DNA from 2 places in the Streptomyces sp. NPDC041205 genome. Region 2 is predicted to be linked to the other one. Evidence: riboswitches for the same ligand, from Rfam matches in the RefSeq annotation. Region 2 holds a riboswitch; the other holds the start of a gene.

Region 1 (5,792 bases), on a different contig from region 2:
GAGGTCCGAGAGGTCGGACGCCGACACCTGGCCGGTGGAGACCTCGCCGGTGAGGGCGTCCCGCAGGTCGGCCACCAGCCTGCTGGTGTCCCGTTCGGAGAAGAAGCCCGGGTCGACGCCGAACGCCTCGGTCAGGCGCAGCAGTACCGGCACGGTGAGCGGGCGGGAGTCGTGCTCCATCTGGTTCAGATAGCTCGGCGAGATGGCGAGGGTCCGGGCCAGGTCGGCCTGGCTCATCCGGCGTTCCTCGCGCAGCCGTCGCAGCCGCGCTCCCGCGTACGTCTTGCTCACTCGTGGCTCCCGTCCCGCTCACTCATCCGCGGCTTCCGTCCCCTCGGGCATCCGCGGCTCCCGTCCCGTGGGTCATCCGCGGCTCCCGTCGGGCATGCCCGCGATCGTAGTCACGCAGACCCGCACCGCCAGCCTTAACAGAGTTGGCAAAACCGCCGCAGAAGATGCGCAGAACTTGGCAGCCCTCCTCACTTGCTGGCACTGAGTGCCGATGCCACAGTCGAAACGCGGCCGCCGGACTCCGTCGGGCGGAGCGGAACCGGGGCGCGAACTCAAGCCCTGACGTCGGAGATCCCGGCCCATCCGCCTGACTCGGCAGCATTGCTCACCTGTCCCCACACGGACCCGGCGGGCCGCACCCCAGACCATTCAGGCACTCAGTGCCAGATGTTCGCACAGTTCACGAATCTCCAGGAGACGGTCATGGCACAGGCAGGGACGACGACGGCGACGGCCGAGGAGCTCGCGCGGCGGTGGGCGACCGACCCTCGGTGGCAGGGGATCGAGCGCACCTACAGCGCCGCGGACGTCGTGCGCCTCTCCGGCAGCGTCCGCGAGGAGCACACCCTGGCCCGGCGCGGCGCCGAGCGGCTGTGGCGCCAACTGCACGAGCTCGACTACGTCCACGCGCTCGGCGCGCTGACCGGCGGTCAGGCCGTGCAGCAGGTCAAGGCGGGGCTGCAGGCGATCTACCTGTCCGGCTGGCAGGTGGCCGCCGACGCCAACCAGGCCGGGCACACCTACCCCGACCAGTCGCTGTACCCGGCCAACTCCGTTCCGCAGGTGGTCCGCCGCATCAACAACGCGCTGCTGCGCGCCGACCAGATCGCCACCAGCGAGGGCGACTCCGCCGTGGACTGGCTGGCTCCGATCGTGGCCGACGCCGAGGCCGGTTTCGGCGGCCCGCTGAACGCCTTCGAGCTGACCAAGGCGATGATCGCGGCGGGCGCGGCCGGTATCCACTACGAGGACCAGCTCGCCTCGGAGAAGAAGTGCGGCCACCTCGGCGGCAAGGTCCTCGTCCCCACCGCTCAGCACGTGCGCACCCTCAACGCGGCCCGCCTCGCCGCCGACATCGCCGATGTGCCGACCCTGATCGTCGCCCGCACCGACGCGCTCGCCGCCAACCTCCTCACCAGCGACGTCGACGAGCGCGACGCCGAGTTCGTGACCGGCGAGCGGACGGCCGAGGGCTTCTACCGCGTCCGCAACGGCATGGCCCCCGTCATCGCGCGCGGCCTCGCCTACGCCCCGTACGCCGACCTCATCTGGGTCGAGACCGGCACCCCCGACCTCGCCCAGGCCCGCGAGTTCGCCGAGGCCGTCCACGCCGAGCACCCCGACCAGATGCTGGCCTACAACTGCTCGCCGTCCTTCAACTGGAAGGCCGCGCTGGACGACGACCAGATCGCCAAGTTCCAGCGCGAACTGGGCGCCATGGGCTACAAGTTCCAGTTCATCACCCTGGCCGGTTTCCACTCCCTCAACCACGGCATGTTCGACCTCGCCCGCGGCTACGCCGACCACGGCATGACCGCGTACGTGGACCTGCAGGAGAAGGAGTTCGCCGCGCAGGAGCACGGCTTCACCGCCGTCAGGCACCAGCGCGAGGTCGGCACCGGCTACTTCGACCTGGTGTCCACCGCCGTCAACCCGGCCTCCTCCACCACCGCGCTCTCGGGCTCCACCGAGGAGGAGCAGTTCCACTAGGTGCTCCGCGCCGGGCCGAGGGGCCCGGCCGCCGTGTGAAGGGGCGTGGCCCAGCGGATTCCGCCGGGCCACGCCCCTTCACACGTGCGCCCAAACGGCTCGCACTCGTGTCTCATCTCACGTTCCGGAATGTGAACAGTGCTGCCCAGGACCGCGTCCACCCTCTAACCTGACGCGTGCAGCTGGTTCGCCCTGTCCGCCAGGCAGGCGCGTCGTAAGAGGGAACCCGGTGGGAATCCGGGACTGCCCCGCAGCGGTGAGCGGGAACGACCGCCGTCACACGCACTGGGCCCGATGAACGGGGCCTGGGAAGCGACGGCCAGTAGGTGTCTGCCCCGGCAGACGTGCCCGCGAGTCCGAAGACCTGCCCGTTGCCCGTACGTGACCGATCGCGTGCGGATATCCCGGTGACCTCGTGGGCGGGTCGGCGTACATACCAGACGGAGCACCATGCCAGTGGCGTGTGTGTGGTCCGTCTTGTTCGTCATCCCTTCGCGTCCGCGTCCCGTCCCGGGATTCTCAGGAGTCATCTCGCGAAGGAGATTTCCGTGACAGCGAAGTCCGCAGCCGCGGCAGCACGGGCCACCGTGTACGGCTACCCCCGTCAGGGCGCAGGCCGTGAACTCAAGAAGGCGATCGAGGGGTACTGGAAGGGCCGCGTCACCGCCGACGCCCTCAACCAGACCGCGACGGAGCTGCGCCGCTCCACCTGGCAGCGTCTGGCGGCGGCTGGTGTCCACGAGGTGCCGACCGGTGACTTCTCGTACTACGACCACGTCCTGGACACCAGTGTCATGGTCGGCGCCGTCCCCCAGCGGCACCGCTCCGCCGTGGACGCCGACCCGCTCGACGGCTACTTCGCCATGGCCCGCGGCACCCAGGACGTCGCGCCGCTCGAGATGACCAAGTGGTTCGACACCAACTACCACTACCTCGTGCCGGAGCTCGGCCCCGACACCGTCTTCAGCGCCGACTCCACCAAGCAGGTCGCCGAGTTCAAGGAAGCCCTCGCGCTCGGCCTCGCCGCCCGCCCGGTCCTGGTCGGCCCCGTCACGTATCTGCTGCTCGCCAAGCCCGCGCCCGGCGTGGCCGCGGAGTTCGAGCCGCTGACGCTCCTGGACCGGCTCCTTCCCGTGTACGCCGAGGTCCTCGCGGACCTGCGCGCGGCCGGCGCCGAGTGGGTGCAGCTCGACGAGCCCGCCCTGGTCCAGGACCGCACCCCGGCGGACCTCAACGCCGCCGAGCGCGCCTACCGCGACCTCGGCTCCCTCACCGACCGGCCGAAGCTGCTCGTCGCCTCCTACTTCGACCGGCTCGGCGACGCCCTGCCGGTCCTGGCGAAGGCCCCGATCGACGGCCTCGCGCTCGACTTCACCGACGCGGCCGCCGCCAACCTCGACGCGCTCGCGGCGGTGGGCGGACTGCCCGGCAAGCGCCTCGTCGCCGGTGTCGTCAACGGCCGCAACATCTGGATCAACGACCTGGAGAAGTCCCTGTCGACCCTGGGGACGCTCCTCGGCCTCGCCGACCAGGTCGACGTCGCCGCGTCCTGCTCGCTCCTGCACGTCCCGATCGACGCCGCGGCCGAGCGGGACATCGATCCGCAGATCCTGCGCTGGCTCGCCTTCGCCCAGCAGAAGACCGGCGAGATCGTCACCCTGGCCAAGGGCCTCGCACAGGGAACGGACACCATCGCCGCCGAACTCGCCGCGAACCGGGCCGACCTGGCCTCCCGCGCCGGTTCCGCGATCACCCACGACCCGGCCGTCCGGGCCAGGGCCGCGGCCGTCACCGACGCCGACGGCCGCCGCTCCCAGCCGTACGCCACGCGGGCCGCCGCCCAGCGCGCCCACCTCGGCCTGCCGCTGCTCCCCACGACCACCATCGGCTCGTTCCCGCAGACCACGGAGTTGCGCACGGCCCGCGCCGACCTGCGCGCGGGGCGCATCGACACCGCCGGGTACGAGCAGCGCATCGAGCACGAGATCCGCGAGGTCGTCTCCTTCCAGGAGAAGACCGGGATCGACGTCCTGGTGCACGGCGAGCCCGAGCGCAACGACATGGTGCAGTACTTCGCCGAGCAGCTCACCGGCTATCTCGCCACGCAGCACGGCTGGGTCCAGTCGTACGGCACCCGCTATGTGCGCCCGCCGGTCCTCGCCGGTGACATCTCCCGCCCCGAGCCGATGACGGTGCGCTGGACGGCGTACGCCAACTCCCTGACGGAGTGCCCGGTCAAGGGCATGCTCACCGGGCCCGTGACCATGCTCGCCTGGTCCTTCGTCCGCGACGACCAGCCGCTCGGCGACACCGCGCGCCAGGTGGCCCTCGCCCTGCGCGACGAGGTGAACGACCTGGAGGCGGCGGGCACTTCGGTCATCCAGGTCGACGAGCCCGCGCTGCGCGAGACGCTGCCGCTGCGCGCCGCCGACCGTCCGGCCTATCTGGACTGGGCCACCGAGTCCTTCCGCCTCACCACCAGCGGGGTGCGGCCCGACACCCAGATCCACACCCACATGTGCTATGCCGAGTTCGGCGACATCGTCCAGGCCATCGACGACCTCGACGCCGACGTCATCAGCCTGGAGGCCGCCCGCTCGCACATGCAGGTGGCCCGTGAACTGGCCGAGCACGGCTACCCGCGCGAGGCGGGCCCCGGCGTCTACGACATCCACTCCCCGCGTGTGCCCGGCACGGACGAGGCCGCGGCCCTGCTGCGCAAGGGACTTGAGGCCATCCCCGCCGAGCGCCTGTGGGTCAACCCGGACTGCGGCCTGAAGACCCGCGGCTGGCCCGAGACCCGCGCCTCGCTGGAGAACCTGGTCGCGGCGGCGCGCACGGTCCGCGGGGAGCTGTCCGCGTCCTGACCGGCGGCCCTGCCGGGGGCCGGGGCACCCACGGGTGCCCCGGCCTCGGGTCTCAGTCGGTGACGTCGAGGGCGGCGGACACGATGCTGTCGACGTCGATCCGGTGGTGGCGGTAGACGTCGGTGAGCGAACCGGACTGGCCGAACCTCGTGACGCCGAATGCGCTGGTGGCGGCCTTGTTGACCATGGCCAGGAACGACAGCGCGTGCGGATGACCGTCGAGTACCGTGACCAGCGGTGTGGCGCGGTCCGCGGGGAACGCCTGGTCCAGGTTCCAGAGGTCGGCCTGCTCGTCGTGGCCCTGCCGGGCGCGCAGGGCTCGGTACAGCAGATCGGGGCTGCTCACACAGACGACGTCGGCGGTCACCTGCTCCTGCTCCAGCTCCTGGACACGCCTTCGCGGAGCAGGCCGTGCCCGGGCCGAGTTGCTCGGCCCCGGTGCCGGTGTCCTCGTAGCCGAGGGCGCCGTCCGGCACGTTCACCCTGGCCGTGCCGGACGGCCCCTCGTTCGTCAGCAGAACGCGGACGCCGCAACGGCGTCCGGCAGGAGGTATCGGATGAGTTTCCGGCTCGCGGCGTACGCCGTGTGCGTCGAGGAGGGCCGGGTACTGCTCGCCCGGCACGTGCCGCCGAGCGGCGAGAGCAACTGGACTCTGCCGGGCGGCAGGGTGGAGCACGCGGAGGATCCCTTCGACGCGGTGATCCGGGAAGTCGCCGAGGAGACGGGCTGTGAGGCGGTGGTCGAGCGCCTCCTCGGCGTGGACTCACGGATGATCCCCGCGGCGGACCGCGCCCCCGGCCTCCCCGACCACCAGAACGTCGGCATCTTCTACCGCTGCCGCATCACCGGCGGCCACCTCCGCCCCGAACCGAACGGCGAGACCGCCGAGTCGCGCTGGATCCCGATCCCGGGCGTCGCACGCC
Region 2 (5,792 bases):
CGACGAGGTCCGCGTCGATCAGTTCCTCGGCCCGGTCCACGAACCGCACCACGACGCCGGGTTCGGCGGCGAGCGCGTCCACGTCGGTGAAGTTGGACATCAGCGGCACCGCGCACACGGCGACCCGCAGCACGTCCTCGCCGACGGGCGCCGCCACGGCGGACTCCCGCACCGCCCCGCGCAGCGAGACCCGCAGCCCGTCCTCCTCGTCGATGCCGAGCCCGTGCCGGAACGGCAGCACGCCGAAGGTGCGCCGCCCGGTGAGGTCGTGCAGCATGTCGAGCCCCGGTTCGAGCAGCGACACGTCCCCGCGGAACTTGTTGACGAGGAAGCCCGCGACCAGCTCCTGATCGGCCGGACTCAGCAGCGCCACGGTCCCGAAGAAGGAGGCGAAGACGCCCCCGCGGTCGATGTCCCCGACCACCACGACCGGGAAGCGGGCAGCCCGGGCGATCCCCATGTTCACGATGTCGGTGCGCCGGAGGTTGATCTCGGCGGGACTCCCCGCCCCTTCGCAGATCACGGCGTCATACGTGCCCCGAAGCTCCTCCAGGCATCCCACGACGGTGTCGAGCAGCGCCTCCTGCCGTCCCCCGTGATAGCCCCGGGCACTCATCTCGCCCACCGGCTTGCCCATGAGCACGACCTGACTCGACCGGTCGCTCCCCGGCTTCAGCAGCACGGGATTCATCAGCGCACTGGGCTCCACCCGCGCGGCCTGCGCCTGCATGGCCTGCGCCCGCCCGATCTCGGCCCCTTCGCGCGTGACGAACGAGTTCAACGACATGTTCTGCGCCTTGAACGGCGCGACGGAGACGCCCTTGCGGGCGAGCCACCGACAGATCCCAGCGGTGACCACACTCTTCCCGGCATCGGACGTGGTCCCGGCGACCAGCAGCCCACCACTCATGCGAACCGCCTCCACCGCTTCGGCCGGACCAGGTCCACAGCGATCGCGCTCCCCAGGGCGAGCCACCCGACCCGCCGGGACAACTTCACGGCCCGCTCGATGTCCTCCACGACGACGGCACGCCCCTCCCCGTTGAGGACGGGCCGGTGCTCGACCCGCCCCCCGTACGAGAGGGACCCCCCGAGCCGCACCCCCAACGCCCCCGCGAAGGAGGCCTCGACGACCCCGGCGTTGGGGCTCGGATGCTTCGAGGCATCGGCACGCCAGGCCCGCACCGCCCCACGGGGGGACCCTCCGGCGACCACGGCGAGCGCGGCGGTGAGCCGAGCCCCGGGCCACCCGGCGACATCGTCGAGCCGAGCGGAGGCCCACCCGTACCGGAGGTGGCGCGGGGACCTGTGCCCGACCATCGCGTCGAGCGTGTTGACGGCCCGGAACCCGACGAGCCCCGGCACACCCCCCACGGCCCCCCACACCAACGCCCCCACGACGGCGTCGGACGTGTTCTCGGCGACGGACTCCACGACGGCCCGGGCGATCCCGTCGGCGTCCAGCGCAGCGGGATCGCGCCCGCACAGATGGGGCAGCCGCTCCCGGGCGACGTCCACGTCCCCAGCGGCGAGCGCGCCCCCGATGGCGCGCGCCTCCCGCCCGAGGGTGGTCCCGCCGACGACGGCCCAGGTCGCGGCGGCGGTCAGCCCGACGGAAGCGGCACGCGAGCGGCGTACGGCGAAGGAGACGAGCGCACCGGCGCCGACGGCGCCCCCGGCGCACACCAGGGTGTGCAGCGCGCCCCACCCGCGGTGGTCACGCCACAGCACCCGCTCGACGGCCCCCGCCGCACGCCCGAACGCGGCGACCGGATGCCCCCGGCGAGGATCGCCGAGCAGCAGGTCACCGAGGAGTCCGGCGGCGGCGCCGTACGCGAAGTCGCGATCGGCACGCATGGGGGTCAGCCCGCCGACACGCGGCGGAGGGCTCTCGGCCGTGACGGGGCCCCGGGCGGAGCAGGGGACGGCAACGGGCGGCCGCGCATGGCGATATGTCCTCACTCAGGGTTTCCGCGCCCTGGTTCGACGAGACCGGCGGCGAGAGTTCCTGGCTCCCGGGGATCGCGTGGGATCCCCGATGACAGTGGCGGGACCGCGCCGGATTCGCACCGGCTTCCTCTGCTGCCGCCGTAAATGGCTCCGGCAGTCCACCATGGCCCGCGACGCCCGTCAACTCGCTGTTGACCTGCGACGGGAGAGTGTGCGGAGGTCCACATGGACCGTCTCGGGGGGCCGGTTTAGGGCTAGGCGGGCACAACCACTCTCCGTAAGCTTGAACATGACAGCAGGAGAGCGACGCGGAACGCGAACCCGGCAGGGCGCGGTCGAATGCCGCCGGGCCCCGGCGCCGTCCGGCTCTCGTGGCGGCAGTGGGCAAGGGGGCAGCGTGGCCGACGGGTACTTACCGGCAGGGCGGTGGTTCACCAGCAGCTACAGCACGGCGACCGGTGAATGTGTGGAAGTGGCTCATCCGGAGGGAGCGGTGTGGGTCCGTGACTCGAATCACCGCGGTGAAGGGCACATGAACGTGACGCCGTCGGCGTGGCGCGCGTTTGTCAGGGGGGTGGCCTCGGGGAGAGTCGGGGTGGAGTGAGCTGTCCCAGCGTGCGCACGAAAGGCTGGAGACCATGGGGGTTGAGAGCAGGCAGCTGCCGCTGAGCAGGCATGTCGCAGGGCCCGCCCGGCGCCTCATCTTCGTGTTGTACTGCGTGCTCAGCGGTGTTGTCGCGGTCGTCACGGGTGCTCTCGCCTCCCTCCTCGTGGAGGGGCTCCAGGTCCGGCTCGCGGTCTGGCTGGCCACGGCCGCGGTCGTGGCGGCGGGGGCCGGGGCCGTGTGGGGGCTCACGCCGCTCATCCCGCGCCGGCACGTGGAGCGGGACCGTCCGCGGACGCTCCGTCAGCCGGAGGGCCGGCGCCGGTCGTAGCGGCCGATTCCTGACGGCGACCGCGGCGCAGGGTCCGTACGAGCCAGCCCACCGCGGCGGTCAGCAGCCCGCAGCCGCCCGCTAGCGCGGCGACGAAGTGCCAGGGGTTGACGTCGTAGTGCGCGACGACGCCCCGGGCGACGATCCCCGCAGGCACGAGCGCCACGACGACCACGACGAGACACACCGACACACAGCCCGCCTTCGCCAGGAAGCCCAGCGTCTGCTGCTCCTGCGTGTGCAGACTCCGCTGGTGCTCGCTGTCGAGGAGGTGGTTCAGCTCGCGGGCGAACGCCGGATCCTTCATCCCTTCTCTGAAGAGGTCGTGGATGTGGGAGGGGCTGGTGGGTTCCGTGGGGACGGGCTCGCCGCCGTCCAGGGGATCAGCGGCCGGGCCCCCGTCGGCGCCCGTGACGCCGCCCGGGGGAGTGGGGGCGGCCGGGTTCGTGGTGTCTGAGGCCGTCAGGCAGCGCAACAGCCACCGTGCCAACGTGACGACCAGCATCGTGCCAGCCCTCCCCTCGTCCCGGAGCGGACGGCTCCGGAATCAGCCTGCGAAGCCTTCCTTGACCTCGTTGATCAGGTCGATCGAGCGGCTGTCGCTGTAGGCGATGTGCCGCAGTTGTTCGAAGCAGTCCTGGAAGTTGGCGACCAGTTCGTAGTCGTCCCGCGTGGCCACGACGGCCTGCGGGCTTTCCAGGTAGATCAGGTCGTCGTCGTCCTTGAACCCGAGGAGCACGAACGCGTTCTGCGTGCTCAGCAGCGCCCCGGCCGAGAAGGGCAGGACCTGGAGCGTGGCGCGGGGGTGCTCGGCGACCTCGATGAGCCGCTGCAACTGCGCGCGCATCACCGCAGGATCCCCGATCAGCCGGTGCAGCGCCGACTCGTCGACGACGAAGTGGAGGTCGTCGATCCCGGTCTCGTCGAAGACCCGCTCCTGGCGGGCCGTGCGGAACTCCACGAGGCGGCGGCGGGTGCCGGGGTCGCTGACGTCAGGTGTGGCCAGGGCATCCGCGTACTCCTCGGTGTGGAGGAGGCCGGGGATGATGATGGGGTGGTACGCGCGCAGTGAGTCCGCGGCCGCCTCGAACGGGAGGTACTCGGTGAACCTGGGGTTCGCGATGTCCGACCACTGCATCCACCACGACTGTCCCTTCGAGCCGCGGGCGGCGGAGACCAACTCGGCCACCTTCTCCTCGTCGTCCACGCCGTACTGACGCAGCAGCGCCCGAAGGTCCGTCACCGAGACGCTGACGGTGCCCTTTTCGATGCGGTTCAGCTTCGACAACGACCATTCGAGATCGGCGGCTGCCCCACCCTGGGTCTGCCCGGCGTCCTCACGGGCCTTGCGCAGGGCGATGCGGAGCTTGCGACGATTCAGGCTCGGGTCTACTTCGCTGGGCATGAGGCTCCTTCACTACGACCAGGAGTCAGCTCGCCATGAAGCCGTACGAAGGGCGGCGATAAGAAGTTATGCCTAACGAAGACGTGCCCTCCGCCGTGCAGCGCAGCGCAGCCGCTCTGTCTGACATATGTGCGGCAGACCCTAGCAGACTGCTGCTACCCAGTATGCCATATGTCTAATCGAACTTGAGCGAGTGGCGGCGCGTCCTGATCACGGACGTGCGGTGCCGTGTGCTTCTGATCTCGCCTGCGGTGCCGTGGACCGCGTCCTGGAACTGCGAAAAGCCCTGGGGGGCGACCGACACGGTCGCCCCCCGGGCTTGTGCTGTGAGTCCGCGCCGCGCGCCGTCGCGCGGTGACCGGACGTGTCAGGCGACGATCAGCGAGATCCCGTACGCCACTGCACCTGCGCACAGTGCGAAGCACGCGTACGCTCCCACGCGCGCGGGGAGCGCGGCGGCAGAGCCTCCGTTCGCCCGCGCCTCCCGCGCCTGCTCCTGCTTGGAGAGGCCGACGATGCCGAGGGTGAACAGGCCCACGAGGGCGACGGTCACCACGAGGCTGACTCCGAAGACGGAGCCGAGAGCTGCCCAGTCGATCTTCATGCTGCTGCTTCCTTACACCGTGGCGGGCCGGGCGGAGTCCGCCACGGAGGGGGCGGACGCGGCGCCTTCGGCCGTGGGGGTCGCGGTGGTGGCGGCCACCGGGCCCGCCGGGGGCGGGGTGACGGCGGCGATGGCGGTGGTCACGACGCCCGCGGGCTCGGCGGTCTCGGCGCCGGGGGCGCCGATCTCGTCGGCCGTGACGTTCGTGTGGTCGACCGGCTGGCGGCGCGACAGCGACCAGATGGCGGCGGAGCCGCCGATCAGGAGCGCGGCCGTGGTGGCGATGCCCCAGGTGCCCTGCTTGGTGAGGAGCTCGGCGCCCGCGCCGACCAGACCGGCGGCCGGGAGCGTCAGGCCCCACGCCACGAACATCCGCGTGGCCGTGGACCAGCGGACCACGCCGCCCTTGCGGCCGAGGCCCGCGCCCATCACGGCGCCGGAGCAGACCTGGGTGGTGGAGAGCGAGAAGCCGATGTGCGAGGAGGCGAGGATCGCCGTCGCCGCGGACGTCTGCGCCGCGAAGCCCTGCGGCGGCGCCAGCTCGGTGAGGCCCTTGCCCATGGTGCGGATGATGCGCCAGCCGCCCAGGTAGGTGCCGAGCGCGATGGCGAGACCGGCCGAGACGATGACCCACATCGGGGGGTTGGCGCCCGGGTTGAGCACGCCACCGGTGATCAGGGCCAGCGTGATGATGCCCATCGTCTTCTGGGCGTCGTTCGTGCCGTGGGCGAGCGAGACGAGCCCGGCCGAGGCGATCTGCCCGGCGCGGTAGCCCTTCGAGGTCGCCTTCTCGTCCGTACGGCTGCTGATCTTGTACGTGAGCCGGGTGGCGAACGTCGCCGCGATACCGGCGACGAGCGGAGCGGCGATCGCGGGGAGCAGCACCTTGGTGACGACC

The links. A riboswitch is a leader RNA that binds a small molecule or an ion and turns the genes downstream of it on or off. The one in region 2 is predicted to bind cobalamin.
Region 1: another riboswitch for cobalamin. It lies ahead of metE (5-methyltetrahydropteroyltriglutamate--homocysteine S-methyltransferase); the one in region 2 lies ahead of ACZ6BG_RS00360 (cobalamin biosynthesis protein).

The regions. Positions count from the first base shown of each region.
Region 1 is NZ_JBVIZH010000003.1:1,130,137-1,135,928, reverse strand. Features, by position in the region: gene ACZ6BG_RS18935 (short-chain fatty acyl-CoA regulator family protein) at 1-291, opposite strand, end outside; gene aceA (isocitrate lyase) at 715-2,001, shown strand; cobalamin riboswitch at 2,168-2,387, shown strand; gene metE (5-methyltetrahydropteroyltriglutamate--homocysteine S-methyltransferase) at 2,550-4,868, shown strand; gene ACZ6BG_RS18920 (hypothetical protein) at 4,921-5,235, opposite strand; gene ACZ6BG_RS18915 (NUDIX hydrolase) at 5,426-5,792, shown strand, end outside.
Region 2 is NZ_JBVIZH010000001.1:66,374-72,165, reverse strand. Features, by position in the region: gene ACZ6BG_RS00365 (cobyric acid synthase) at 1-910, opposite strand, end outside; gene ACZ6BG_RS00360 (cobalamin biosynthesis protein) at 907-1,857, opposite strand; cobalamin riboswitch at 1,981-2,131, opposite strand; gene ACZ6BG_RS00355 (DUF397 domain-containing protein) at 2,114-2,554, shown strand; gene ACZ6BG_RS00350 (hypothetical protein) at 2,812-3,390, opposite strand; gene ACZ6BG_RS00345 (helix-turn-helix domain-containing protein) at 3,433-4,290, opposite strand; gene ACZ6BG_RS00340 (hypothetical protein) at 4,658-4,894, opposite strand; gene ACZ6BG_RS00335 (inorganic phosphate transporter) at 4,907-5,792, opposite strand, start outside.